One region of the Streptomyces sp. NPDC127098 genome, then DNA from elsewhere that is predicted to be linked to it. Evidence: riboswitches for the same ligand, from Rfam matches in the RefSeq annotation. Region 1 holds a riboswitch; the other holds the start of a gene.

Evidence for each region. Region 1 has a riboswitch for cobalamin ahead of metE (5-methyltetrahydropteroyltriglutamate--homocysteine S-methyltransferase). Riboswitches for the same ligand answer to the same signal wherever they lie in the genome.
Region 2: another riboswitch for cobalamin. It lies ahead of ACFWI8_RS19110 (ribonucleoside-diphosphate reductase subunit alpha); the one in region 1 lies ahead of metE (5-methyltetrahydropteroyltriglutamate--homocysteine S-methyltransferase).

The regions. Positions count from the first base shown of each region.
Region 1 covers NZ_JBHXFJ010000043.1:49,084-63,444, forward strand. Annotated here, with positions in the region: gene ACFWI8_RS24435 (SLC13 family permease) at 1-527, opposite strand, end outside; gene ACFWI8_RS24440 (PrpF domain-containing protein) at 567-1,685, opposite strand; gene ACFWI8_RS24445 (LysR family transcriptional regulator) at 1,809-2,786, shown strand; gene ACFWI8_RS24450 (glycoside hydrolase family 30 beta sandwich domain-containing protein) at 3,038-4,348, opposite strand; gene metE (5-methyltetrahydropteroyltriglutamate--homocysteine S-methyltransferase) at 4,525-6,843, opposite strand; cobalamin riboswitch at 7,028-7,179, opposite strand; gene ACFWI8_RS24460 (phosphatidylserine decarboxylase) at 7,408-8,658, shown strand; gene ACFWI8_RS24465 (PLP-dependent cysteine synthase family protein) at 8,666-9,835, opposite strand; gene ACFWI8_RS24470 (pyridoxal-phosphate dependent enzyme) at 9,950-10,972, opposite strand; gene ACFWI8_RS24475 (GHMP kinase) at 10,893-11,918, opposite strand; gene ACFWI8_RS24480 (Rossmann-like domain-containing protein) at 11,915-12,706, opposite strand; gene ACFWI8_RS24485 (MFS transporter) at 12,907-14,163, shown strand; gene ACFWI8_RS24490 (FecCD family ABC transporter permease) at 14,198-14,361, shown strand, end outside.
Region 2 covers NZ_JBHXFJ010000028.1:42,967-57,327, forward strand. Annotated here, with positions in the region: gene ACFWI8_RS19095 (TetR/AcrR family transcriptional regulator) at 1-363, shown strand, start outside; gene ACFWI8_RS19100 (class I SAM-dependent methyltransferase) at 724-1,515, shown strand; gene ACFWI8_RS19105 (ribonucleotide-diphosphate reductase subunit beta) at 1,573-2,529, opposite strand; gene ACFWI8_RS19110 (ribonucleoside-diphosphate reductase subunit alpha) at 2,589-4,949, opposite strand; cobalamin riboswitch at 5,125-5,291, opposite strand; gene ACFWI8_RS19115 (DUF2079 domain-containing protein) at 5,464-6,897, opposite strand; gene ACFWI8_RS19120 (GNAT family N-acetyltransferase) at 7,013-7,516, opposite strand; gene ACFWI8_RS19125 (YbdD/YjiX family protein) at 7,878-8,069, opposite strand; gene ACFWI8_RS19130 (carbon starvation CstA family protein) at 8,066-10,198, opposite strand; gene ACFWI8_RS19135 (GntR family transcriptional regulator) at 10,380-11,162, opposite strand; gene ACFWI8_RS19140 (extracellular solute-binding protein) at 11,421-12,686, shown strand; gene ACFWI8_RS19145 (carbohydrate ABC transporter permease) at 12,693-13,679, shown strand; gene ACFWI8_RS19150 (carbohydrate ABC transporter permease) at 13,676-14,361, shown strand, end outside.

The DNA.
Region 1 (14,361 bases):
AGGGTGGGCGCCGACACCGAGAGCGTCGTGTCCTCGACCATGTCCAGGACGAGCGCGCCCGACACGGCGATCGGCGAGAACGCGCCCGCGTGGGCCCCGCTGATCACCATCATCCCCATCATCAGCGGGTTGAGCCGGTGCTGGAAGGCGAAGTTCATGCCGATCGGCGCCAGGATGGCCACGGCCGCCGGCGTGAAGGTGCCGAACGCCGTCAACACCGAGGCCACGACGAAGAGCACCCAGGGGATCAGCGCGACCTTCCCCCGCACCAGCCGCACGCCGGCGGCGACCAGCAGGTCGATGGTGCCGTTGCGGCGCGCGATCGAGAACAGATAGGTGACGCCGACGATCGTCACGAACAGGTTCACCGGGAACCCCGCGAAGATCTCGTCCTCGGTCATCTCCAGCGCCGAGGTGCCGACCACGAACGTGGCGACGAAGGCGAGGATGCCGATGTTGATCGGCAGCACGGTGCCGACCAGGAACATGACCAACAGCGCGGCGATGGATATGGCTTCAGCAGACATCGTTGTCGTCCTTACCGGGGGAGAGAGGGGGCGGAACCGTCAGGCCGCTGTCGGAAGGGCCGGTTCCGGCACGAGGATCTCGGCGTCGCACAGGACGCGTGCGGCACGACGCACGGTGACCCGGTGAGGTCCCGATGGGCCGATGTCGGTCGCGCTGACCAGCACCACACCGGCGGGTGTGCCGATGCGCAGCTGGGAGTCGGCTGTGGCCGTTGATACCCGCCGCACCACCGATCCGTCAACGAGGTGCGCCGCGGCGATGGCGACCGCCGAGGTGAGGCCGATCGCCGGGTGCGGGTCGTTCATCGTGAGCATCCGCACCGAGACGTCGTAGTCGCTCGCGGCCACCCGGTCGCCGGTGGAGCTGACGTAGGGCACCGGCGCGCCGACGAGCCCCACCTTGGGCACCGCGTCGCCCGGCTCCTCGCCGGCACGGAGCAGTCCCATCCGGGGCGCGGCGGCGTGCCGCACCGAGCGCAGCCAGCCCACCTCGCCGCGCAGCGCGGCGACCGGCTCGGCGCCGGTCAGGCCGGCCGCGGCCGCGTCGACCAGGACGACCGGCGCGCCGGCGTCCAGCATGGTCACCCGGACCGTCTCGCCCGCCAACCGCAGCTCGTCGTCGGCGTTACCGGTGGGCAGCAGCGCGCCCGTCGTCCGCCCCGCCGGGTCGAGGAAGGTCAGGCCGACCGCGACCCCGCCGGACCTGGTGCCCGGCACGGTCTGGGTGCCGAACTCGGGCACCAGACCGCCGGCGGTGTCGACGGTGGCCTCCAGCAGCGCGCCCGTGTTGGTGTTGCGCATCACGACCCTGGTCAGGTCGCCGCTGATCGGGACCAGCCCCCTGGTCACCGACCACAGGGCGATCGCCGTGGCGCAGTTGCCGCAGTTGCTGCCCCACTCGACCCGGTCGACGCCGATGCCGACCTGGCCGAAGAGGTACTCGACGTCGACACCCTCGTCCGGGCAGGGCTTGACGACCGCGGCCTTGGACGTGGTGGGCGTGGCACCGCCGACGCCGTCCAGGTGGACCGGGTCCTTCGCGCCGTACGCGTCGACCAGCAGCCGCTCGAGACCGTCCAGCGTGGCGGGGACGTGCCGGTGGTCGAACAGCCAGCACTTGCTCGTGCCACCACGCACCAGACTCGCGGAAACGCGCACCTCAGCCGTCCTTCTGTGCTTGTTACGGGCCGTGGACGCGCTCACGATGGCACCGTGAAGAGTTGAGAACAATACCCATTTTCTTAGAAGGGGTTTAGCGCAGCTAAAGGCTAGACTCGACGCGTGCTCAACGTACGGAGACTGCTGCTGCTCACCGAGATCGCCGAACACGGCTCGCTGACCGGCGCCGCGTCCGCCGCCGGGATGACCGCGTCCGCCGCCTCCCAGCAGATGTCCCGGCTGGAGGCCGAGGTCGGCCAGCCGCTGCTCGAACGGCTGCCCCGCGGCGTGCGGCTGACCGGCGCCGGGGAGGCGCTGGTGGCCCGGGGCCGGGCGATCCGCCGCGAGCTGCGCGCCGCCCAGGCGGATCTCGACGCCTTCGCCCGACTCGACCGCGGCACCCTGCGGCTCGGCTCCTTCCCCACCGTCAGCGCCTCGCTGCTGCCGCTGGCCCTCACCCGGTTCGCCCGCGCCCACGCCGGCGCCGAGGTGGTGGTCAGGTCGGCGATGCTCGCCCAGCTGCGGGAGATGCTGCACACCGGCGAGGTCGAGCTCGCCCTGCTGTGGGACTACCGGTGGAACCGGGTCAGCGACGAGGCCCTGGCCCTGACCCACCTGCTCAACGACCCCACCGTGCTCGTCGTCCCGGCCAACTCCCGGCTCCTCGACGAGCCCGAGGTCAGCCTGCGCTCCCTGGCCGCCCAGCACTGGATCATCCGGGCCGACAACCATCCGGTCGCCGAGGTGCTGCGGCGCAGCTGCCGGCTCGCCGGCTTCGAGCCACGGATCGCCTACGAGTCACACGACTACCAGGAGGCGCAGGCCATGGTCGCCGCCGGCCTCGGCATCGCCATCGCGCCCCGGCTCGCGCTCACCAACCGGCGCAACGACGTACGACTGGTGCGGCTCGGCGCCGACGTGCCCGCGCCGATCCGCCGGATCCTGCTGGCCCGCCCCGAGAACCGGATGCCCACGCCGGCCACGCTCGCCATGATCGACATCCTGCACGCGGTGGCCGAGCGGTTCACCGACACCAACCTGGACCGCAACCAGCTCGGCTCCGTCCGCCGCGTCGGCGGACCCCGGGCCCCGCGCGCCTGACCGGCCGTCCGCGAGGCCCACGGGCCCGTCGGGGAAGGCTCAGGCTCCGATCAGCACACCGCCGATGAGGATCGGGGCGACATCGGAGACGGTGAGCGCCGCGGCCAGGGCGCAGGCGGCGGCGAGGGCGGTGGCGAGGAGTCGGCGTGCGGACATGGGTCCTCCAACGAGGTCGGGGCGGATGTCGCCCGGTTTGACCATCCGGCGCCCCCGGAGGTTGCCCACCCGGCCCCCGGCCGGATGGGCGGACCTCACCCGGTGACGAAGGTGGTGACGCTGCGGGCGGGGAGTTGGGCGGTGAAGGAGCCGTTGGACATGGTGAGCGCGGTGCCCGACGCGAGGTTGCGGCCGGCGTCGGTGACCCAGGAGGAGACCCGCGCCGAGGCGTTGTTGGTGAGGGTGAACGGTTGACTCACCGCCGAGGTCCCCTTGTTGACGGCGACGATGGTGATCTGTCCGTTGGGGGCGCGGTAGGCGGAGGTGTAGAGGCTGGACTGGACGCTGGGGGTGGCGTCGACACGCACGTGGCCCGGGCGGACGAACTTCGAGAAGTGCGCCATGTTGGCGCCGCGCTTGCTGATCTGCCCGTCCTCGCGCATCGGCCCGTAGCCGCGGCGGATGTACCACCACACGTACGCCTGGAACTGGCCGTCGACCAGGGCGCGGTGGATGTGCTCCCCGACGTCGAGCGCCTGCGGCCAGAGGTCGGCCGAGTCGCTGCTGTTGGGGTGGTACACCTCGGTCATCCACAGTTCCTTGCCGGCGCCCCGCTGTTGGAAGAGGAGGTAGGGGAAGTTCTGGAACTGGGTGCCGTAGAGGTGGGCGCCCAGGATGTCCATGTTCGCCAGCGCCTGGGCGTCGTTGAGGATGGGGTCGGAGAAGCTCTTCACGTACTGGAAGGACTCCGGGGCGATGACCCGGGTGCTGATCGAGCCGGCGTTCTCGCGCAGGAAGCGGACCATCTCGGTCGGGGTCCACCACGTCCAGTCATGCGCGTAGTCGGGCTCGTTCTGCACCGAGATCGCGTACAGGTTGACGCCGTTGTTGCGCATGAAGACGACGAAGTCGTTGAGGTACTGGGCGTAGGCGCCGTAGCTGTCGTACCGCAGCCGCCGGGCGTCGGTCTGGCTGCCGCGCACGAAGGTCTCGACCATGCTGGCCGGGGGATTCCAGGGGGAGGCGATGACGGTCGCGCCGAGTTCGACGGCGCGGCGGGCGGTGGCGACCTCGCGGCTCCAGTTGTTCCGGTCCTCGTGGACGGGGATCCGCAGCACGGTGAAGCCCAGCTGCCCGGTGCCGTTGCCGAAGGCCGTGTCGCGCTGGGCGGCCGTCAGGTCGCTGATCCAGACGGTGTGGTTCATGCCGCCGAAGCCCCGGATCGTCTGCCGGGACGCCGAGGGGTCGACGACCACGGTGGCCGCCGCCGTGATCGGTGCCCCGGGCGCCGCCACGGCCGGCGTGGCGGTGGCGATGACCGGCAGGGCGCCCAGCGTCGCCAGCACCGACCGCCGACTCGGCGATCCGGGACCCGTTCCCGTGGACTCGTTGGGAGGTAACGTCACTGTTCCGCCTCCTGAACGCTCGGGGTCACTGAAACGCTCGCGGTCACCGCTTTGGGAGCGCTCCCACTCGCGCGCTGGCAACGTAACGGCCTGACCGGCCACCGTCAACCCGCGCGGCGGGGTGACGCCGCCGGGGCCGGTCGGTTGGCGAGCCGGCCCCGGCGGGCGGGTTCGGGTCAGGCCGTGGACAGCTCGGCGCGCACGGCGTGCGCGGCCCGCACCAGGTTCTCAAGCGAGGCGCGGGTCTCGGGCCAACCGCGGGTCTTCAGGCCGCAGTCGGGGTTGACCCACAGGCGTTCGGCCGGGATGGCCCGCAGCCCGGTGCGCAGCAGTTCGGCGGCCTCCTCGGCGCTCGGCACGCGCGGGGAGTGGATGTCGTAGACGCCGGGGCCCGCCTCCCGCGGATAGCCGTGCGCGGCGAGTTCGCGGGCCACCTGCATGTGGGAGCGGGCCGCCTCCAGGCTGATGACGTCGGCGTCGAGGTCGTCGATGGCCCGCACGATGTCGCCGAACTCGGCGTAGCACATGTGGGTGTGGATCTGGGTGTCGGGGCGCACGCCGGCGGTGGTGAGCCGGAACGCCTCGGTGGCCCACGCCAGGTACCAGGACCGGTCGGCGGCCCGCAGCGGGAGGGTCTCGCGCAGCGCGGGCTCGTCCACCTGGATCACCGCGGTGCCGGCCGCCTCCAGGTCGGCCACCTCGTCGCGCAGGGCGAGGGCGACCTGGCGCGCGGTGTCGGCCAGCGGCTGGTCGTCGCGGACGAAGGACCAGGCGAGCATGGTCACCGGGCCGGTCAGCATGCCCTTGACCGGGCGCGGGGTGAGGGACTGGGCGTACGTCGTCCAGCGCGTCGTCATCGGCTCGGGGCGGGAGACGTCGCCGGCCAGGATCGGCGGGCGGACGTAGCGGGTGCCGTAGGACTGCACCCAGCCGTGCCGGGTGGCGAGGTAGCCGGTGAGCTGCTCGGCGAAGTACTGGACCATGTCGTTGCGTTCGGCCTCGCCGTGCACCAGGACATCGATGCCGACCCGCTCCTGGAAGGCGACGACCTCCCGGATCTCGGCCCTCACGCGCTCCTCGTAGCCGGCCGGGTCGACGCGGCCGGCGCGCAGGTCGGCGCGGGCGGCGCGCAGCTCGGCGGTCTGCGGGAAGGAGCCGATGGTCGTCGTGGGCAGCAGCGGCAGGCCGAGTCGGGCCCGCTGGGCGGTGGCCCGCTCGGGGTAGGGGTGGGGACGGCGGGCGTCGGCCGCGGTCACCGCGCCGGCGCGGGCGCGGACGGCCGGGTCGCGGGTGATGGGGGAGCCGGCGCGGGAGGCCAGGTCGGCGCGGTTGGCGGCGAGTTCGGCCGCGATGGCGTCGGTGCCCAGGGAGAGGCCCCTGGCGAGGGTGACGAGTTCGGTGGTCTTCTGCCGGGCGAAGGCGAGCCAGCGCAGGATCTGGGGGTCGATGTCGCGCTCCGCCGCGGCGTCCAGGGGGACGTGCAGCAGGGAGCAGGAGGCGGCGACGTCGACCCGGTCGGCGAGGCCGAGCAGGGTGCCGAGGGTGGTGAGGGACTTCGACAGGTCGTTGATCCAGATGTTGCGGCCGTCGACGACGCCGGCGACCAGGCGCTTGCCCGGCAGCCCGCCGACGGCCGCCAGCGCGTCGAGGTTGGCCGCGGCGGCGCCGGTGAAGTCCACGGCGAGCCCGTCGACGGGGGCCTTGGCCAGGACCTGGAGGGCGTCGCCGAGCCGGTCGAAGTAGGAGGCGACCAGGATCCGCGGCCGGTCGGCGAGGGAGCCGAGCCGCTGGTAGGCGTGGGCGGTGGCGTCGAGCTCGGCCGGGGTGCGGTCCTGCACCAGGGCCGGCTCGTCCAGCTGCACCCACTCGGCGCCGGCCGCCCGCAGGTCCGCGAGGACCTCGGCGTACACCGGCAGCAGGCGGTCCAGCAGGGTCAGCGGCTCGAAGTCGGCGGGCGCGCCCGGCGCGGGCTTGGCCAGCAGCAGGTAGGTGACGGGGCCGACGAGGACGGGACGGGCCGTCAGGCCGAGCGCGAGGGCCTCCGTCAGCTCGCCGACCTGCTTGGTGGAGTCGGGTGAGAACACGGTGTCCGGGCCGAGTTCGGGGACCAGGTAGTGGTAGTTGGTGTCGAACCACTTGGTCATCTCCAGCGGCGCGACGTCCCGGGTGCCGCGCGCCATGGCGAAGTAGCCGTCGAGCGGGTCGGCGGCGAAGGCGGCGCGGTGCCGGTCGGGGATCGCGCCGACCATGACGGTGGTGTCCAGCACGTGGTCGTAGTGGGAGAAGTCACCGGTGGGGACCTCGGCGACGCCGGCCTCGGCCAGCCGTCGCCAGGTGGCGCGGCGCAGTTCGGCGGCGGTGGCCCGGAGGGCGTCGGCGGTGACGCGGCCCTTCCAGTAGCCCTCGGTGGCCTTCTTCAACTCCCGGTCGTGGCCCTGTCGGGGGTAGCCGTACACGGTGGCCCGTGCTGCCGCGGCTGCGGGCTTGGGGGTCACGGAGCTCTCCTTCGCGAGATGGTTCCCTGGGATCCCGGCGACGGGACGAGGACGCGAAGGGGGACGGTGACCGGGCGGGCATGGCCTGGCGCGCGAGGCGCCGCCGTCCGCCTGGTGTGTCGCCGACCCGCCCTCGGGGTCACCGGGAGGTCCGCGCACGGGTGGCCGGGCGCGGGCAGTTGGCAGGTCTTCGGACTCGCGGGCCCGCCCTCCGGACCGGAGGACACCTACTGGCCGTCGCTTCCCAGGCCCGGTTCCCGGACCCAGTGCGTATGACGGCGGTCGTTCCCGCTCACCGCTGCGGGGCAGTCCCGGATTCCCACCGGGTTCCCTCTTGCGACGCCTCCCGCCTGGCGGACGGGGCGAACCAGCTGCGTGGGCCAGCCTACGGGCCGCCGTCGGGCGCGGCGGGTCACGTCCGTCATCCGGATGGCGAGAGGGCCCCCTCGGATGCGTGGGAAGGCGGCCACTTTTCGGTGAAGCGACCGGATCTGCCCCTGGCCGGGGCCCTGGACGGGCACATATCCGTCGTGCCGTGTGTGTGTCCGACGACCGGGAGAGGCGATGACGGGCGAAGAGAGCTGTTCGAGGACCCTGGACGAGTTCCTCGGCAGGGTCAGGCGGTGGTACGGCGAGGACCGTGACGGCTTCGCGACCATGTACGACGCGGCGATCGCCAACGTGGTGCCGTACCCGGAGGACACGCCGCCCGAGGCGCGGTACGACTGGCGGGGCAGGTCGATCGAGGACCTGTGCGACTTCTTCCGGGAGTGGTACGAGGCGGGGTGGACGACCCGACCGAGCGAGGGCCTGCACCACATCGAGAAGTTCAGCTGGCTCACCTACGAGAACGACTACGGCATGGTCTTCGTGACCACCGGACCCGGGCTGCGGATGACGGCCGACTTCACCGCCCTCCAGGGCGCCCAGATGGACGACGAGGGGGAGCGGGGCCAGCGGCTCATCGCCAGCTGGCGGGAGGAACTCGGCTCCCGGATGGACGACTTCGAGCCGGGCCCGTGGCGGAGCTTCAACGACTTCTTCACCCGGAACCTGCGGGACGACACCAGGCGGCCGATCGACGCCGAGGACGACGACAGCGTGGTGGTCGCGCCGACCGACTGCGTCATCAACATGATCGTCGACGACCTGACGGAGGAGACGCCGATCCCCGTCAAGACGGTCACCATGAACGTCCGACAGCTCCTCGCGGACTCCCCGCACTACCGGAGGTTCGTCCCGGAGCGGGACGCGGCGGGCGAGGTGGTCAGGCCCGGCGGCACGGCGGTGTCCTGCGTGCTGATGCCCGACACCTACCACTGGTACCACGCGCCGGTGGCGGGCGAGGTGGTGGAGGCCCGCGACGACGTCGGCGGCGTCTACTACGGCATGCGGAACTTCCCGGGGCTGCTCAACAAGGGGAACGTCGGCTACGGCTTCGACTACGAGGTGTTCGACAGGTTCCGCCGGGGCTACCTGGTCTTCAGGACCGTGTTCACCGACCCGCGCGGGCGGGAGCACGAGACGTACGTGGCGATGGTGACCGTCGGCCTCAACTCGATCGCCTCGGTGAACTACCTGCCGGAGTTCCGGCGGCCCGAGCGTCCGGTGCGGGTGCGGAAGGGGCAGAAGATCGGGAACTTCAGGTACGGCGGATCGCTGAACATCCTGTTGTTCCAGTACGGGAGGTTCCCGGCGCTCCAACTGCGCATGGGGCAGCGCATCGGGACCCTGGAGCAGACGGACAGGACCGAGACGCTGTTCGCCGGCTCCCGCCGCGAGCGGGCCCGGCGCGGCCGGCGCCCGGCGCCCTGACCGCGGGTCACATGTTCCAGAGCGTGACGAGGGGCCGGGGGACGGGCAGGAAGGGCTCGGGCGGCGTCCAGTCGCCGGTGGCGAAGAAGTTCCGGATCGTCGGCAGCCAGGGCTGGTAGTCGATGCCCTGGTCCGCGAGCCACTGGTCGTTGTAGTACTCGTTGGTGTAGCGGTCGGCGGCGTCGCACAGCACGGTGGCGACGCTGCCGGACTGTTCCTGGTCGCGCATGCCGAGCAGGACGCGGATCGCGGCGAACACCCCGGTCCCGGTGGAGGGCCCGGGGGAGATCCCCCACTCCCGCCGCTCGTGGAGCACCCGCATGGTGGCCACCGAGGCGGCGTCGTGGACCCGCATCATGCGGTTGACGGTCGAGGGCACGAAGGACGCCTCGACCCTGGGCCGGCCGATGCCCTCGATGTGCGAGCCCCGGTCGGTGATCGCCGGGTCGCGCCAGTACCAGCCGTCGAAGTACGCCGAGTGCTCGGGATCGGGCACGCACACCCGGAGGTCGCTGCCGGTGTAGCGGGCGTGGCGGGCGACGGAGGCGGCGGTGCCGCCGGTGCCGGCGCCCATCACGAACCAGTCCAGGTCGGGCACGGCGCGCAGCAGTTCGGGCCCGAGCCCCTCGTCGCCGCGCCAGTCGTAGGCGCGTTCGGCGTAGGTGAACTGGTCCAGGAAGTGGCCGCCGTACCGGTTCGCGACCCGGCGGGCGTAGGCGACGATGTCGCCGGAGACGGGGACGACGGTGCCGCCGAGTTCCGCGATGGCCGCCTTCTTCTCCCGGCTGGTGTTGTCGGGCACCACCGCGTAGAAGGGGATGCCGAGCCGCTGGCAGTACCAGGCCTCGGAGATGGCGGTCGAGCCGCTGGACGCCTCCACCACCGGCCGGCCCCTGGTCAGCCAGCCGCTGACCAGGGCGTGGACGAGCAGCGCCGCCGCGAGGCGGTGCTTGTGGCTGCCGGACGGCTGGTCGGCCTCCCGCTTGACGTACAGCCGCAGCCCGTTGAGCCGCGGCGGCAGCGGGATCTCGGTCAACTCCGTCGCCACGGGGGCGAGGTCGCCGCGGATGCGCTGGACGCAGTCGACGACCCACCGCCGGTCGTCCGGGTAGACGTCCGACTCGTCGTCGCGCTCGACCAGTTGGGGCTTCTCCGTGGTGCGTTCGACCAATGTCACCGGCGGCCTCCGTCGTCCGATCCGACCCCGCGCCGCCGACTGGTCGGCGCCCGCCCATGATCGGCGGCCCGCCGGCCGTCCGCCCGGCACCCGACGCCTCAGGGCACGGCCGGTTCACCGCTTCGGCGCAACGGCGGCGGCAGCGGGGGCGGGGGAGCCGGCCCAGCGCATGCGGCACCAGGGCAGGGCAAGGTCGCGTGGGCTGGTGACCAGGCGGGGCGCGAGGTCGTCGACGGGGGCGGCCTCCCGGTGCCGGGCGAAGACCGAGTCGGCGTAGCGGTGTCCGGTGTCGGCGGCGACGAACACCACGGTGCGGTCGGGGCGGTCGCGGTGTTCCCAGCGGGCGGCGAGGTAGGCGGCGCCCGTGGAGAGCCCCGCGAACACGGCGTGCCGGCGCAGCAGGTCGACGCTGCCGGCCAGCGCGGTCCCGAAGGACGTCCAGTGGATGACGTCGTAGCCGCGGTGGTCGACGTTGCCGAACGGGATGGAGCTGCCGATGCCGGCGATGATGATCTCGGGGTCGGCCACGTGCTCGCTGCCGAAGGTGACGCTGCCGAACGGCTGGACGCCGACCAGCGTGGTGTCCGGGGCGTGCTCCCGCAGGTAGGCGGCGAGCGCCCCGCTGGAGGCGCCGGAGCCGACGCCGCCGACGAGCGTGACGGCCTGGCCGCCGGTCTCCTTGACGACCCGTTCGGCGACGGCGCGGTAGCCGAGGTAGTGGATTCCGTCGTGGTACTGGCGCATCCAGTGGTAGTCGGGGTGGGCGGCGAGGATCTCCCGCACCCGCGCGACGCGGCGGCTCTGGTCGAGCTTGAGGTCCGCGCTCGGCGCCATCTGTTCGAGGCGGGCGCCGAGGATGGCGAGTTGGGTGCGCAGCGTCCGGTCGACGGTGGTGGAGCCGACGATGTGGCACCGCAGGTCGTGGCGGTGGCAGGCGAGCGCGAGGGCGTAGGCGTAGATGCCGCTCGAACTGTCGAGCAGGGTGTCGCCGGGCCGCACGACCCCGTGGTCCAGGAGGTGGCGGACGGCGGCGAGCGCGGAGACGACCTTCATCGTCTCAAAGCGCAGGCAGACGAGGCCGGGTTCGAGGCGTATCAGGTCCGGGGCGCCGATCGCGTCGGCGACGTGGTCGTACATGGTGGCTCACTCTCTCGTCGTGGGTCTGACGGGTCGTGAACGTCACGAGGACGGGGAGGCCGAGGCGTCGCAGGGCCTCGACGCAGCGGTCGAGTCGTCGGGCCAGGTCGGGGCGTGCCGGGTCGAACAGCAGCCCGGCCACGTTGCCGCTGTGCGCGACCTGGACGCCGGCCGCCCCGGTCTCGGCGGCGACGGCGACGAGGGCCGGCAGCTCCTCCTTGGGGAGCAGCCGCTGGTGGCGGGTGGCGCTGGCGGTGCAGACGCGGCCGAGCAGCGCGGTGTCGGCGGTGGCGACGGCGCGGCGCAGCAGGGCGCGTAACCGCTCGAAGGCCGCCAGGTCCTGGTCGCGGTAGGCGGCGGCGGGCAGGGACAGGGTGTCGACGGGGCGGCCGCCGCCGGTGGCGCAGCCGACCACGACGGCCGGCGGCAGGGCGGGGCCGAGGATCTCCAGCACCCGGCCCGCGCGTTGGGCGAAGAGCACCGGGCGGTCGGCCAGCATCAGGGGGTCGGAGGCGCCCTCGGCGGTGACGGCCAGCCGCGCGATCTCGTGCGGGGCGAGGGTGACGCGGTGACTGGCGGCGACCGCGCGGACGGCGGCGATGACGTCGCCGGTGGACGAGCCCATGCCGAGCCCCACGGGGATGGTCCCGCTCAGCCGCAGCCGTCCGCCGCCGGGGGAGTGGCCGGCCCGGCGGGCGCACTCGGCCGCGGCGAGGCGCGCCGCGCGCAGGGCCTTGGCGCGGTCGGGCGGGTCGACCGTGAGGTCGTCGGGGTGGCCCGCCGGGTGGCGGGTGAACTCGGCGTGGCAGCCGAGCCCGGTCTCCGGCGGCACGGGCAGGGTGACCAGGCCGGGACAGCTCCGCCCGTGGCGGTCGCGGAAGACGCCCTGGAGTATCTCCCCGTGGTGGCAGGCCGCCTGGCCGGTGCCCGTGGCGTCGGCGGTCATCCCGGCACCGTGGCGCGGTACCGGTACAGCACCGTCGGCTCGGCGCTGAACTGCGAGAACGGGAACGGCTCGGCGGACAGGGCGGAGACGCCGGCGCCGAGGAACGCGCGGGCGACCGCGCTGCCGCTCTGCGCGTAGACGACGAGCGGCAGTCGGCGTTCCCGGCAGCGGCCCAGGATGGTGTCGAAGGTGCCGTTGCCGAGGGTCATGCCGGTGGCGATGACGGCGTCGGCGGCGTCGAGCACCTCGGCCATGGAGTCGGTGACGGGCTGACCCCACTGGGTGGCGCGGAGGTTGAGGTCGCAGGGGAGCGGCACCCCGCCGCGGTCCCGGATGGCGGCCAGCAGCGGGTTGACGACCCCGATCAGGGCGACTCGGGCGCCGGGGGCGATGTCCAGCAGCCCGGCGATGGCGGCGTCGCGGGCCCTGGCCCGCTCCTCCGGGGTGCCGGCCGGCAGGGTGACCGGCTCGGCGGCGGCCTCCCGGTGCGGCGCGGCCTCCGCCAGCAGGGCGTCGAGCGCCGCGAGCCGGAGTGGGCGGGGGGCGTCGTCGCCGAGCAGCGCGGCGAGCGGCCGCCCCGAGTAGGCGCGGCACAGCGCCGGGTCGGTCTCGCCGTCCTCGACGGCGCAGGCGCCGAACGACCGGCCGCAGCGCACCAGCAGGTACTGGTTGAGGTAGGTGGTGTCCCCGCCGGCCAGCCGGGTGCCGTGGTGGAGCCAGAACACGCTGGTGGCGACGGTCGCCGCCGGGTCGGGTCCCGCCGTGCCCGCCAGCGCGGCGGTCACCAGCTCCTCGACGGTCGTGGGGCGCGGGACGGTCGGCGGTGGTGTGGGATGTCGGTCGACGAACGTGGGGTCGGTCGTCGGGTGTGGCACGGAATCTCCCTCAGGTAGCGATGGGCGCACCGGTGATGACCCCGGGGAGTATTACAAATGATTGTCATTTTCGTCTAGGCTGTCGTGCCACCCGAGTTGAGGAGGGGACCGCCGTGTCCGGACCGTCGACGCAGACCGTCGCAGCCGCCCCCGTCCCGGAGCCGAGGTCACCGCTGCGCGACCCGGCCTTCCTGCGACTGTGGGCGGGCAGCACCGCGTCGGGGCTCGCCACCTGGGCGATGCCGTTCGTGCTGGGGCTCGCCCTGCTGGACGGCACCGTCACGGCCGCCGCCCTCGGCCTCGTGCTGGCCACCCGCACGGCCGGCTTCCTCGCCGCCGTGGTCGTCGGCGGCGTGCTCGCCGACCGCTACTCGCGCCGGGCCGTGGTGTGGTGGGCCGGGCTCGCCGCCGGCCTCGCCAGCCCCGTGCTGGCGGCTGGCGTGGGACGTTCGGTGCCGGTGATGGCGCTGGCCGGCGTCGTGATCGGCGCCGGCCAGGGCGCCTGCCGGCCGGCCTTCCAGGCGCTGACGGCGGAGGTGGTGGCCGCCCCGCTCCGGCAACGGGCCAACGCCGCCCTGACGTTGTCCGTGCGGGTCACCACGCTGACCGGACCCGGGCTCGCTGCCCTGCTCGCCGCCTTCCTCAGCGTCCCCGCGCTGCTGCTCGGCATGGGCCTGCTGTGGCTCGCCGCGGCAGCCCTTCCGCCGCGCGGCCGGCACGCCCCCGCCCCTGGTCCCGTTCCCGGTGAACGGACCGGCTTCGTCACCGAGTTCGTCAGTGAGTTCGTCGACGGGGTGCGGGAGGCCAGGCGCCACCCCTGGTTCCTCGCCGGGCTCGGCGCGCTGGCCGCCGTCATCACCACCGGCTACTCGGCGACCGGGGTGCTGCTGCCGCTGGTCAGCCGCGACCGCTACGGCGTCGAGGCGGTGCTGGTCGCCGCGACCACCGCCTACACGGCGGGCGCGCTGCTCGGCGCCCTGGTGGTCGCGCGCTGGCACCCGAGGTCCGCCGGCTGGGCGGCCCTCGCGGGCCTGGCCGTCTACGGTCTGGCGCCGCTCAGCCTGTGGCTGCCGGCGCCCGCCGCCCTGGTGGTGGCCGCCTACGCGCTCGCCGGCGTGGGCATCGAGCTGTTCAACGTGCCCTGGTTCACCGCGACCCAACGGGAGGTCGAGCCCCGGCTGTTGGCGCGTGTCTCCGCACTCGACTTCCTGGTCTCCTACGGCCTCGCGCCCGTCGGCCTGGCGCTGATCGCTCCGGCGGCCGACGCCTTCGGTCCTGGACCCGTGCTCGCGGTCTGCGCCGCCGTGTGCTTCCTCGCCCCGGCCGCCGCCGCGCTCGTCCCAAGCGCCCGGCGCTTCTCCGGCCGTTGACGGAACCGCCGCCGCACTGTCACTCTTATTGCAAATGGTTTCCATTAACACTTCGGTCGGCGGTGCGCCGCCGCCCGTCGACACCCCGCCCCCCAGACCCCGAGCCGTGGCGGCCGGCCGCGGTCTCCTCCTCCCCGTCCTCCTGCTGTCCGCCGCGCTGCTCGGCTCCGTCGTCCTCGCCATCGGCCTCGGCTCCGC
Region 2 (14,361 bases), on a different contig from region 1:
GACCCGGTCCCCGGCTACCAGCCCCCCGAGGGCGGCCCGGCCCCGGACGCCGCACAGCGCGTCTGCCTGGTCCTCACCGCCGTCGCGGACGCCGCCTGGCCGCACGCCCGACGCCTCTACGGCGACAGCGAGTTCCAGTGGTCCGACTTCGACCCGGGTCTGCTGGCCAAGGTCCGCCCCGCCTTCCCCGACCTCCCGCCGGCCGCCGTGGCCCTCGCCCTCAGCATCTGGGGTCGCCTGCACGGCCTGGTCTCCCTGGAGATCTACGGCCACCTGAACACCCAGACCACCAGCCCCGAGAAGCTCTTCCAGGAGGAGCTGACCCACCTCGTCCGCACCCTCGGCATCCCCCCGGCGGCTTAGGCCCTGTCCGGGGCGATCTTCTTCGATGCCGCGACGCCAGCTACGGCACCTCGTTGCGTTACCCCGCGTCGCGGAGCGGCATATCGGGCGCTGCGCGCGAGTACGGCCGAGTATGAGCTGCGCTGCTGTCGATGTGCGGCTCCGCCGCGTGGGGGTGCCTTGAGCGAAGCGAATGGTGGGTACCTCCCTGGGGGTACCTCCCAGCGTTAGTTAAGGGCCGTTAGCTGGGGGCCGTTAGCTGGGGGCCGTTAGCTGGGGGAGCACCGCGTCTGACGCCGCGGGCTGCTCCTCGAAGAACGCCCGGACAGGACTTGGCCGACGGCAGAGCCTGGCCCGGGCCGTGCCGGGCAGGAAGCCGGTGTGACGGTTTCCTTCGGCGGCGAGGTCGCCGCGTTCCACGCCGCCTTCCGCCGGGGCTATCCGGCTCCGGTGCTCGACGCGCTCGCCGAACACGTCGGCCTCGGCGCCGAGGACGTCGTCCTCGATCTGGGCTGCGGCACCGGCCAACTCGCCATCCCGCTCGCCGCGCGAGCGAGGGCGGCCGTCGGCATGGACCCGGAGCCGGACATGCTGCGGCAGGCGTGTGCCGCCGCCGAGCGCGACGGGGTGCGGAACGTGACCTGGGTCCTCGGCGCCGACCGCGACGTGCCCGCGCTGGCTCCGCTCGTTGGCGGGCCCGGCCTCGGCCTTGTCGTCATCGGACAGGCCCTGCACTGGATGGACCCCGACGCGCTGTTTCCCGCCCTCGCTCCGCTGTTGCGCCCCGGCGGCGGCGTCGGTGTGGTCTCCAACGGGACCCCGCTGTGGCTCCAACCCGCCGACTGGTCACGCGCGTTGCGCGCCTTCCTGGAACGACGCCTGGACACCGAACTCGTCGCCACCTGTGGCACCGGCGCCGAGGACCGCCGCCGTTACGCGCGGGCGCTGGCCGCCGCGGGATTCCGGGAGGTGCGGGAGGTCGCCCACGGCCACGAGCACGCGTTCGACCTCGGCCGACTGGTCGGCGAGGTGTTCTCCGCGATGCCGCCGAGCGCGCTGCCGCCGCCCGGGGAACGCGCCGCCTTCGCCGAGGAGTTGGGCCGTGCGCTTGGCGGGCGGCGGGAGTTCGTGGAGCGGGTGGAGGTCGTCGCGCTGCTCGCCCGGCGCGGTTGAAAGCCGACCGACCCGCCGCGCGGGAGCTGCGGCGGGCCGGTCGGCGGAGGGCGCGGGTCAGAACTCGTCGTCGAAGGAGACGTTGCCCTCGACCGCCACCTGGTAGGCGGACGGGCGGCGCTCGAAGAAGTTCGTCAGCTCCTGGACGTTCTGCAGCTCCATGAACGCGAACGGGTTGCGGGAGCCGTAGACCGGCTTGAGGCCGAGCCGGGCCAGCCGCTGGTCGGCGACGCACTCCAGGTACTCGCGCATGGAGTCGGTGTTCATGCCGGGCAGTCCTTCCCCGCACAGGTCGCGGGCGAACTGGAGCTCGGCCTCCACGGCCTCCTTCAGCATGTCCGTGACCTGCCGCTCCATCTCCTCGTCGAACAGGTCCGGCTCCTCCTCGCGGACCGTGTCGACCACGTGGAACGCGAAGTCCATGTGGCAGCTCTCGTCCCTGAACACCCAGTTGGTGCCGGTGGCCAGGCCGTGCAGCAGGCCGCGCGAGCGGAACCAGTAGACGTAGGCGAAGGCGCCGTAGAAGAACAGCCCCTCGATGCAGGCCGCGAAGCAGATCAGGTTGAGCAGGAAGCGGCGGCGGTCGGCCTTGGACTCCAACCGGTCGAGGTCGTCCACCGAGTCGATCCAGCGGAAGCAGAACTGCGCCTTCTCGCGGATGGACGGGATGCTCTCCACGGCCGCGAACGCCTCGGCGCGGTCGTCCGGGTCGGGCAGGTAGGTGTCGAGCAGCGTCAGGTAGAACTGGACGTGCACGGCCTCCTCGAACAGCTGCCGCGACAGGTAGAGCCTGGCCTCGGGGGAGTTGATGTGCTTGTAGAGGGTCAGCACCAGGTTGTTGGCGACGATCGAGTCGCCGGTGGCGAAGAACGCCACCAGGCGGCCGATCAGGTGCTGCTCGCCCGGCGAGAGTTTGGCCAGGTCGGCCACGTCGGAGTGGAGGTCGACCTCCTCCACCGTCCAGGTGTTCTTGATGGCGTCCCGGTAGCGCTCGTAGAACGCCGGGTAGCGCATCGGGCGGAGCGTCAGTTCGAAGCCCGGGTCGAGCAGGTTCTTGGTGGGGACGGTGGTGGTCACTGGCAGGCCTCGCAGGACTCGGGGTTCTCCAGGGAGCAGGCGACGGCCTGCTCGGGGACGACGGTGACGGCGGGGGCGGCGGCGCGGGCCGCCTGGGCGATCCGGGTGGCCGGGCGCGAGCGCAGGTAGTAGGTGGTCTTGAGGCCCTTCTTCCACGCGTAGGCGTACATCGAGCTGAGCTTGCCGATGGTGGGCGCGGCCATGAACAGGTTCAGGGACTGGCTCTGGTCCAGGTACGGGGTGCGGGCCGCCGCCATGTCGATCAGGGCGCGCTGCGGCAGCTCCCACGCGGTCCGGTACAGGGCCTTCAACTCGTCCGGCAGGCCGGGGAGTTCGGCGACCGAGCCGTTGGCCTCGCGCAGCGCCTCGCGGGTCGCGTCGTGCCAGAGACCGAGCTTCTTGAGCTCGTCGACCAGGTACGAGTTGACCTGGAGGAACTCGCCGCTCAGCGTCTCCCGCTTGAAGAGGTTGGACACCTGCGGCTCGATGCACTCGTAGACGCCGGCGATGGACGCGATGGTCGCGGTCGGCGCGATGGCGAGCAGCAGCGAGTTGCGCATGCCGGTGTGGGCGACGCGCTCGCGCAGCGCGGCCCAGCGCTCGGGCCAGGCGGCGGTGGCCTCCGGGTAGTGGTCGGGGTGGAACACGCCGTCGGCGGTGCGGGTCTCGGCCCAGGCCCGGTGCCTGCCGTGCCGCTCGGCCAGGTCGGCCGAGGTCTCGTAGGCGGTGAGCATGATGCGCTCGGCGATCCGGGTGGACAGCTCGCGCGCCGCGGGGGAGTCGAAGGGGAGGCCGAGCCTGAAGAACACGTCCTGCAGGCCCATCACGCCCAACGCCACCGGCCGCCAGCGGGAGTTGGAGGCGCCGGCCTGGGCCGTGGGGTAGAAGTTCAGGTCGACGACGCGGTCCAGGAAGACGACGGCCGTGCGCACGGTGGCGTCGAGCCGCTCCCAGTCCATCTCGCCGTCGTCGCCCAGGTGGGCGGCGAGGTTGACCGAGCCCAGGTTGCAGACGGCCGTCTCGCCGTCGTTCGTGACCTCCAGGATCTCCGTGCACAGGTTCGAGGAGTGCACGATGGCGCCGGGCCTGGCGGTCTGGTTGGCGGTGCGGTTGGCGGCGTCCTTGAACGTCATCCAGCCGTTGCCGGTCTGGGCCAGGGTGCGCATCATCCGGGCGTACAGCTGGCGGGCCGGGATGGTGCGCTGCGCGAGCCCGGCCTGCTCGGCGCGGCGGTAGGCGGCGTCGAACTCCTCGCCCCACAGGTCGACGAGCTCGGGCGTGTCGGCGGGCGAGAACAGCGACCAGTCGGCGTCCGCCTCGACGCGCCGCATGAACTCGTCGGGGATCCAGTGCGCGAGGTTGAGGTTGTGGGTGCGGCGCGCCTCCTCGCCCGTGTTGTCGCGGAGTTCCAGGAACTCCTCGATGTCCGCGTGCCACGTCTCCAGGTAGACGCAGGCCGCGCCCTTGCGCCGGCCGCCCTGGTTGACGGCGGCCACCGAGGAGTCGAGGGTGCGCAGGAACGGGACGATGCCGTTGGACTTGCCGTTCGTGCCGCGGATCAGCGAACCACGGGCCCGGATCCGGGAGTAGGACAGGCCGATGCCGCCGGCGTGCTTGGAGAGCCTGGCGATCTGGTGGTAGCGCTCGTAGATGGAGTCCAACTCGTCCGCGGGGGAGTCCAGCAGGTAGCAGGAGGACATCTGCGGGTGGCGGGTGCCCGAGTTGAACAGGGTGGGGGACGACGGCAGGTACGCCAGGGTGCTGGTGAGCCGGTAGAGCTCGGCCACGTCCGCCAGCGCCCGCTCCGAGTCGTCCTCGGCCAGGCCGCAGGCCACCCGCAGCAGGAAGTGCTGGGGGGTCTCGATGACCTTGCGGGTGATCGGGTGGCGCAGCACGTAGCGGGACTCGACGGTGCGCAGCCCGAAGTACTCGAAGCGGTCGTCGGCGCCGGTGGTGACGGCGTGCTCGACGAGGGCGTCGAGGCGGGAGGCGTGGCGGCGGACGAACCCGGCGGTGCGGTCGCCGATCAGGCCCTCGCGATGGCCGACGGCGATGGAGGCGGAGAACGAGTCGGCACCCTGCCCGGCGGCCTCCTCGCGGATGGCGAGGGTGAGGAGCCGGGCCGCCAGGCGCGAGTACTGGGGCTCCTCGGCGATCAGGCCGGCGGCGGCCTCGATGGCCAGCGAGCGCAGCTCGGCCTCGTCGGAGCCGGCGTGCCGGCCGCGCAGCACGGCCGCCTCGACCCGCGCGGGGTCGGTGGCGGGCAGGTCGCCGGTGAGGTCGGCCAGCACCTTCGACAGCGTGGGTGACTGCGAGGCTGTAACCGGCTCCGCGGGTGCGACGGGTGCGATGGTCACTCGATGCTCTCCCTCGAATCGAACCGAATCGACCGCGGAGCGCCGGCCCGAACGGGGTCGCGCGCGGCGTTCCGCGGCGGGCTTTCGAGGGCCGGGCGGGACGGGCGCACCCGGCATGCGTGTGGTAAGGCAAAGGCATGCCGCGCTGCGTCCGTCGGCCCAGTCCTCGAGGCCCGGACGTCTGTGGCTGCCAGCCAGGCGACCGGACTTGACGACAGACGGGACGGATCCCGCCGTCGCACACCGTTGCGGGACAGTTCCGGACTCTCACCGGATTCCCCTGGGCGACAACGAGGAAGAGCATACATCTTGTGCTGCCCCAACTGAGCACCCCTATATGTTGTGTTCCGTGTCCCCTTGGTGACGGAGCGAGGGGAGCGAACAAGCGAATGCCCGTTGGGTCGACCCACGGCCGGGGTGCTCGCCGTGGCATGGGGGCCCGAGGGTGTGCGGCGACGGGTCGGGCTCGGGGTGGGGATGTTTCCGCGTGTGCGATCGCGAATGTGCGCGGCGGTCAGTCGCGGCGCAACACCCAGAAGCCGGCCTCACTCGCCGTCACCCGGTAGGCCGCGTCCGGATACAGCTGCCGGGCGTAGGCGAGCATGCCGGCCGCGTCCCTGGCCGGGTCGTAGTAGGCGACGTACTCGGGGGCCGGAGTTCGTGGGTCGCCGATCCAGAACACCCGGGCGCGCTGCGTGAGATGGGAGATGGGCCGGACGTTGGCCGCGACGTCCGCGCCGTCGGGGACGGCGGCCAGCACCCGCTCACCGGCCTCGGCGACCGGCCCCGGGCGGTAGGTGTCGGCGTGCGTGAGGGTGGCGACCGGCAGCGTCGTGGAGAGCGCCAGCGCGGCCGCCAGGGCCGCGGCGGGCAACTGGCGGGCGTAGGCCCGCAGCCACGGCCTGCGGGAGTCCCGGGAGCGGGCGACGGCGTCGGCAAGGGCCAGCGCCGTGACGGGCATCAGCACGGCGCTGTAGTGGAAGTCGGTGCCCCAGTAGTTCGGCTCCTGCGACGCGAACCGCCAGGCGAGTGTCGGCAGCACGACGAGCAGCAGCGGCGAGCGCAGCGCCAGCAGCCCGGTGGTCGGGACCAGGATCCACAGCAGGGTGCGCAGCTTGGTGTCGGTCGCGGTGAACAGCGCGTCCAGCGGGCCGCCGCCCTCGTCCACCTTGGCCCAGTAGTCGTAGCCGCCGGCCGCGTTGAACCCCGGTATCACCACGCCTATCACCAGCGCGCACGCCAGCACGGCGAACCCGGCCACCGCCAGTGCCGACCTGGTCGCCCGCACGTGCCCGGCCTGGTGGGCGCGCCACGCCACCACCAGGGCGAGCACGGCCACCGTCAGGCCCAGGTCCTCCTTGACCAGCAGGAGCGGCAGCGACCAGCAGAGCGCGGCGCGCCAGCGCTGCCGCAGCACGGCCTCCAGGGAGAAGGCGATCAGCGGGACGGCGAAGCAGATCTCGTGGAAGTCGAAGTCCACCGCCCGCTGCATGCCCCAGGAGAGGCCGAACGCCGCGCCGATCGCGGCACCCGCCGGGCGGCCGAGCAGGAAGGCCGCGCCACGCGTCACCGGCACCACGGCGAGCGCGAACAGGGCCGCCTGCGCGACGAGCAGGGTGACGGGCGACGGGAAGACCCGGTACAGCGGCGCGAGCAGCGCCGTGATCGGGCTGAAGTGGTCGCCCAGTATCGGGAACCCGGGCCCCTTGAGGTCGGCGACCGGCTCGCTCAGCCGGGCGTAGGCGCCGATGGCCTGCTCGAATATCCCCAGGTCCCAGGAACGGTTCTCCCAGCGGAGATGGCGGGTGACGGAGAGCGTGGCGTAGACGACGAAGAACCCGATGGCCAGCAGCACGCCGTCCGACGGCAGGCGCGACCCCCACCGCGGGGTCGGCCGCGCGACAGCCTGCGGTGGGGTTTTCATGGGCGTGTGGGTGGTGCTGGTCATCGGGACACCGCTGCGGTCGCGAGGGGTCGGGGCGCGAGGGCGGTGCCGCGCCGGTGGCCCGCCCCGCCGCAGGAAGGACGTCCGGCCGGCCCCGACGGTTCCCGACCCGGGGCGGCTACTCGCCGAGCGGCAGCCTGGCGCTGACCGCGACGCCGTCCGGCCGCCGGCTCAGCGTGGCGCCGAGCCGCCGCAGGGCCGCGACCGCCGGTGCGTTGTCCGCCGTGGTGTCGGCGACCAGCACCCGGCCGCCGACGCGCCGCGCCTCCGCGCGCAGCAGCCGCAGGGCGGCGGTGCCGATGCCGCGGCCGCGGTGCGAGCGCCCGAGCCAGATGCCGGTCTCGAGATCGCTGGGGGCGCCCGCCCTGGCCAGCCGCACGGAACCGACGATCCGCCCGTCGTGGACGACGGCGTAGGTGGCCTCGCGGGCCGGCCCGTCGAGCCCGGCGCCGCGGGCCCGGTGCCAGGCCAGGAACGCCTCCCGGCGGTCCGCCGTCCACCCGGGCGGACCGGCGACCGGCGGCATCACGTCCTCGGGCGCCGCGTCGGCGACCGCCGCCGCGAGCAGCCCGCCCAGCGTCTCCTCGTCCACGACACGCAACGCCACGCCCCGCTCGGCCACGTCCTGCCCCTCTCCGCCCGGCGCCGTCCCACCGAGCGCCGATTCTCGGAGCAGGGACCCGTCCCGCGCCAGCGGGTTTCGGCGCACCTGCCGCGCCGGCCGGTGCCTGCCGGCGCCTGCGGCGCGGCGGTGCCGGTCAGACGGGCGCGGCGCAGCCTCCGCCCGGCGGCCCGGGACGGTGGGCCGAATCGGCGGGCGGGGGAGAGCTGCCGGAGGCGGGGCGCACGTCGGTGGTCGCGCCGGCACCCCACCGGGGCTGCGCGGCGGCGCCGCCTGGCGGGTGGTGGCGGGGGGGGGGGGGGGGGCCCCGGGGGGGGGGGGGGGGGGGGGGTACACCCCCCCCCCCCCGCCCCGGCAGGGGCTAGCAGCAGACGCCGCCCCCGTTGCGCGGATCTCCGTAGCGGCGCTCGACCCGCTCGCGTTCGAAGGCGCGACGGGAGGGCACGGGCGCCGACGGGTCCACCTCGCGGACCCGCGCGACGTGGCGGGCGTAGGCGTTCTCGCCGGTCAGCTCGGTGACGTACCAACGCAGCCAGGCCGCCGCGCGTCTCATTCGCCGGCCTCCACCTTCGCCGTGCTCCGCGCACCCCTGGACTGCTCTGGGATGCCGCCGCCCGGGCCCAGGCCCGCCGCGGCGAGCTCGGCGCGCTCCTCCTTCGTCGGGATCAGGCCGGCCGGGGCGATCAGCCGCGACGGCACGTGCGGGGACTCCCGCAGCCGGGCCGTGCCCGGGTTGCGGACGGCCCGCACGCACACCCGCAGCGCGTCGGCGAAGACGATCAGCACCAGCAGGGCCAGCACCGCGGAGATCGCCGCGTCGAGGGTGGCGTTGTTGACGATGGTCCGCATGTCGTCCATGTCCTGTGCGCCGGGCAGCAGTTGTCCGGCGTCGATGCCGTCCTGGTACTGGTCGCGCCGGGCCCAGAAGCCGACCGCCGGGTCGCCGGAGAACACCTTCTGCCAGCTCGCGGTGAGTGTGACCACGGCGAGCCAGGTGAGCGGCAGCAACGTCACCCAGACGTACCGCAGCCGGCCGGACTTGACCAGCAGCACCGTGCAGACGGCCAACGCCACCGCCGCCAGCAGCTGGTTGGAGATGCCGAACACCGGGAACAGCGTGTTGATGCCGCCGAGCGGGTCGTTGACGCCGACCCACAGCAGGTAGCCCCAGAGTGCGACGACGATGCCGCTGCTCAACGCGATGCCGGGCAGCCAGTTGGTGGCGCGCATCCGGCCGAACCTCGGGTGGACGGAGGCGATGGCGTCCTGGACGATGAAGCGGCCGACCCGGGTGCCGGCGTCGATCGCCGTCAGGATGAACAGCGCCTCGAACATGATCGCGAAGTGATACCAGAAGCTCATCATCGCGTCGCCGCCGATGATGTCCGCGAGGATCGCGGCGAGGCCCAGCGCGAGCGTCGGCGCGCCGCCGGTCCTGGAGAGCAGCGACTCCTCCTCGACGGACTCCGCGGCGGCCGCGAGTTGCTCAGGCGTGACGGTGAAGCCCCAGGAGGAGATGGTGTCGGCGGCGGACTGGAGGGTGTCGCCGATCACCGCGGGCGAGGCGTTCATCGCGAAGTAGACGCCCGGGTCGAGCACGCAGGCGGCGGTGATCGCCATGATCGCCACCCCCGACTCCATCAGCATCGCGCCGTAGCCGATGGTGCGGACCTGGGTCTCCTTCTGGATCATCTTGGGCGTGGTGCCGGAGGAGATCAGGGCGTGGAACCCGGAGACCGCGCCGCAGGCGATGGTGATGAACACGAACGGGAAGAGCGAGCCGGCGAACACCGGCCCCTCGCCGTTGCTCGCGAAGTCCGTGACGGCGTCCATCTTCAGCGTCGGCAGCGTGACCACCAGGGCCGCGGCGAGCAGCACGATGGTGCCGATCTTCATGAACGTCGACAGGTAGTCCCGGGGGACCAGCAGCAGCCACACCGGCGCGACGGACGCCGCGAAGCCGTAGATCACCAGCCAGACGACGAGGGTGCGCGGCGAGAGCGTGAAGGTGTCCGCCAGCCCCGAGTTGGCGACCCAGCGGCCCGAGGCGATGGCGAGCAGCAGCAGCGCCACGCCGATGACGGTGACCTCCGCGACCCGACCGGGGCGGAGGTAGCGCAGGTAGACGCCCATGAAGAGGGCGATGGGGATGGTCAGGCCGACCGAGAAGGTGCCCCAGGGCGACTCGGCGAGCGCGTTGACCACCACCAGCGCCAGCACCGCCAACAGGATGATCATGATGGCGAAGACGGCGATGACCGCGGCGACGCCGCCGATCGGGCCGATCTCCTCGCGCGCGATCTGGCCGAGCGACTTGCCGTCGCGGCGGGTGGAGAAGAACAGCACCACCATGTCCTGGACGGCGCCGGCGAAGATGACGCCGACGATGATCCAGATGGTGCCGGGCAGATAGCCCATCTGTGCGGCGAGCACCGGGCCGACCAGGGGGCCGGCGCCGGAGATGCCGGCGAAGTGGTGGCCGAGCAGCACGCGGCGGTCGGTCGGGTGGAAGTCGACGCCGTCGTTGACGCGTTCGGCCGGGGTGGCGCGGGTCGGGTCGGCACGCAGCACGCGGGTCGCGATGTAGCGGGCGTAGAAGCGGTAGCCGATGGCGTACGAGCCGAGCGCGGCCGCCACCATCCAGGCGGCGGACACCTCCTCGCCGCGGTAGAGCGCCAACATGGACCAGCCGACGGCGCCGATGACGGCGACGGTGGTCCAGATGGCGATGGAGCGTGGTCGTGCGTGCGTGGGGAATTGCACGGTGGTCTCCCGCCTGTCCTCCTTGACTGACTCGCCGGAATCTAGGCCAGAGGAAGCCCAGTTGACCAGGGAGGCGTGCGGCGTAGGCCCACCGGCGGGTCTACGCCAGGCCCGGCCTGGCGAGGTTGGCGACGAACTTGTAGCGGTCGCCGCGGTAGACGGAGCGGACCCATTCGACGGGTTTGCCGGTGGAGTCGCGGGAGTGGCGGGAGAGCATCAGCATCGGCAGGCCGACGTCCGTGCCGAGCAGGCCGGCCTCGCGGGGGTTGGCGAGCGAGGTCTCGATGGTCTCCTCGGCGCTTGCCAGGTGCACGTCGTAGACCTCGGCGAGGGCCGTGTAGAGCGAGGTGTAGCGGACCAGGCTGCGCCGCAGGGCGGGGAAGCGCGCCTGGGAGAGGTGCGTGGTCTCTATCGCCATCGGTTCGCCGCTCGCCAGCCGCAGCCGCTCGATGCGCAGCACCCGGCCGCCCGGCGGGATGTCGAGCAGACGGCTGAGGCGCTCGTCGGCGGTGATGTAGCCGATCTCCAGCAGCTGGGAGGTAGGTTCGAGGCCTTGGGCACCCATGTCCTCGGTGTAGGAGGTGAGTTGGAGCATCTGGGAGACCTTCGGCTTGGCGACGAAGGTGCCCTTGCCCTGGATGCGCTCGAGCCGGCCCTCGACCACCAGCTCCTGGAGGGCCTGGCGGACGGTGGTGCGCGAGGTGTCGAACTCGGTGGCCAGGGAACGCTCCGGCGGCACCGCGGTGCCGGGCGGGAGCGTCTCGGTCATCTGCTGGAGATGGCGCTTGAGGCGGTAGTACTTCGGCACCCGCGTGGTCCGGCTGCGGTCGGGCCCGTCCGCGCCGGCGGGTGAGCCCGCGACCGTCGCCCCGTCTCTCGCCATACCACGCCTTCCCGATTCGTTCTTCCGCGCGGCGCCTTCCGCGTTCTCCGCCGTCACCGGCTCCTCCGAGACATCGCAGTTCACATCGTGGCACGGGCCCGAGTTCGGCGTGTGATCCGAACAGATGTCGGTCCGGTAACGGACAGCATGCGCCGCTCGTGGACTCTTGACACCCCGACTTGGTCTAGTCCAAGCTCCCGGGCAACTGGTCTACACCTCTTGTATCTCCACCATTAAACGTTACGGAGGCTCGGGATCGTGAAGCGCAAGCTGATCGCCGCCGCCGGCATGATGACCCTGACGGTCAGCCTGGCGGCCTGCGGTGACGACGGCAGCAGCGGCGCCGGGGGTGGCGGGAGCTCGGACTCCATCACCGTCTGGCTCATGGACGGCTCGGCGCCAGAGGCCTGGGTCTCCGAGCTCAACGCCGCCTTCGAGGCCGAACACGGTGTCACCGTCAACGTCGAGACCCAGCAGTGGAACGGCATCCAGGACCGGGTCACCACGGCCCTGTCCGAGGACGGCACCGTCGACGTGCTGGAGATCGGCAACACCCAGACCGTCGGATACGCCAACACCGGCGGCCTCGCCGACCTCGGCGACCTCGCCGACGAACCCTGGAACGAGGCCATGCTCTCCTCGGGCCGGGTCGACGACACCCTCTACGCCGTGCCCTGGTACGGCGCCAACCGGGTCGTCATCTACGACCGGAGCATCTGGGAGGAGGCCGGCGCCGAGGTGCCCACCACCAGGGACGAGTGGATCGAGGCCCTGGAGGCCATCGAGGCCAACACCGACGCCGAGCCCATCTACCTGCCGGGACAGAGCTACTACGTGCTCGGCGGCTTCATCGCCGACGAGGGCGGCAACTTCGCCGTCGAGGACGGCGACGGCTGGGCCGGCGCCCTTGACACCCCGGCCGGCGAGGCCGGCATGGACTTCTACGCCCAGCTCCATTCGTTCTCGAACTCCCCGACCGACAACGACGAGGCGTCGCCCCAGCAGTCCACCGAGGTGGTGCCGAACGGCGAGGTCGCGTCCTGGATCGGACTCGGCTGGGAGGCGGCCGGCGCCGTCGCCGCCATCGAGGAGCAGGGCGGCGAGGCCGACTTCGGCTACTTCCCGATCCCCGGCAAGACCGCCGACGAGCTCGGCCACGTCTTCCTCGGCGGCTCGAACCTGGCCGTCTCCGAGCGTGCCGGGAACCCCGAACTCGCCAACGAGTGGCTGCGGATGGCCACCTCCCAGGAGTGGGCGCAGCGGTACGTGGACGCCAACTCCGGCGGCGTGGTGCCCAACCGCACCGACGTCACGGCCGAGCCCGAGGCCGGCACCTTCGCGGAAGCCATGGTGCGGTCCGCCGACGTCGGCTTCCTGCCGCCGCTGACCACTGGCTGGGCCAATGTCGAGACCGGGCCCAACCCCATAAAGGAACTGATGACCAAGGCGCTCAACGGCGAGGACTACTCCGGCGCCGCCCAGGAGGCCGACGCGGAGATCACCGCCCGGATCAACCGCGAGTAGCGCGCGATGACCGTCGATATCGAACAGGCCCCACCCGCTCCGCCGCGCGGCACCCCGCCCGGCGGGCGGGTCGGCCGCGCGGCCGGCGGCTGGCGCCCTTCGGCCCGCTGGGTGCCCTACCTGCTGATCGCGCCGGCCGTGCTCGCGATGCTCGCCGTCCTCGGCTACGCGCTGGTCCGCAACCTGCTCATCTCCTTCCAGGCGTTCGGCCGCCGGCAGCTGATCTCGCGCACCACCGAGTGGACCGGGCTCGACAACTACCGAGCGGTGCTGGAGAACGACCGCTTCTGGGACTCCCTGGTCCGCACCGTGCTCTTCATGGCGTGCAACGTGGTGCTGATCCTGCTGATCGGCACCCTCATCGGGCTGCTGCTCAACCAACTGGGCCGCAGGATGCGCCTGGTGCTCTCCATCAGCCTGGTCGCCGCCTGGGCGATGCCCCCCGTGGCCAGCACCACTGTCTTCCGCTGGCTCTTCGACACCCAGTTCGGCGTGGCCAACTGGGCCATGCGCGGACTCGGCTTCGACGGCTACGAAGAGCACAACTGGTTCGCCAGCGGCACCTCGACGCTCGTCATCGTCACCGTGCTGGTCGTCTGGGCCTCGGTGCCGTTCGTCGCGCTCAACCTCTACGCCGGCCTCACCACCATCGGCGGCGAGATCTACGAGGCGGCGCGGATGGACGGCGCCAGCGGCTGGCGCGTCTTCTGGTCCATCGTGGCGCCGATCATGCGGCCCTTCTTCCTGATCACCACGTTCCTCGAGATCATCTGGGTGTTCAAGGCGTTCGTCCAGATCTACACCCTCAACGGCGGTGGCCCCGACCGCGAGTCCGAGACCCTGCCCGTCATGGCCTACATCGAGGGCATGGGGCAGAACCAGTACGGCACGGGCGCGGCCATCTCCGTGCTCACCCTGCTGATCCTGCTGGTGGCCATGTCCTTCTACTTCCGCCTCATCCTCCGCCAGGAGAGGGAGAACGAGACCGCATGAACGCACGCACCCTGGGCCGCCTCTGGCGCAACGGGCTCGCCCTGCTGCTGGCGGCGGTGTTCCTCTTCCCCGTCTACTGGATGTTCTCCACCTCCTTCAAGAGCAACTCCGAGGTGCTCACCCGCGATCCGGTCTTCCTCTTCACCCCGACGTTCGAGCACTACGCGACTGCCACCGGCGTCGAGCTGTTCTGGACCTACGTCGCCAACAGCGTGCTGGTCACCGTCGGGGCCGTGCTGCTCGCGCTCGTGGTGGCGCTCGCGGCCAGCTTCGCCATTGCCAGGATGCGCTTCCGGGGGCGGCGCGGGATGGTGCTCGCCGTGATGATGGCCCAGATGGCGCCCTGGGAGATCCTGATCATCGTGGTCTACCTCAACGCCCGGGACCTGTCGATGCTCAACAGCCTGGGCACCCTCGTCCTCGTCTACTTCGTGATGGCCCTGCCCTTCACGATCTGGACGCTGCGCGGCTTCATCGCCGCCGTGCCGAGGGAGCTGGAGGAGGCCGCCCTGATCGACGGCTGCGGGCGCCTTGAGGCCTTCCGCCGGGTCATCTTTCCGCTGCTCGCCCCGGGCCTGATGGCCACCTCGCTGTTCGGGTTCATCATGGCGTGGAACGAGTACGCCATGGTGCTGGTGCTCAACAAGGCCCCCGACGCGGCCACCCTGCCGCTGTGGCTCAC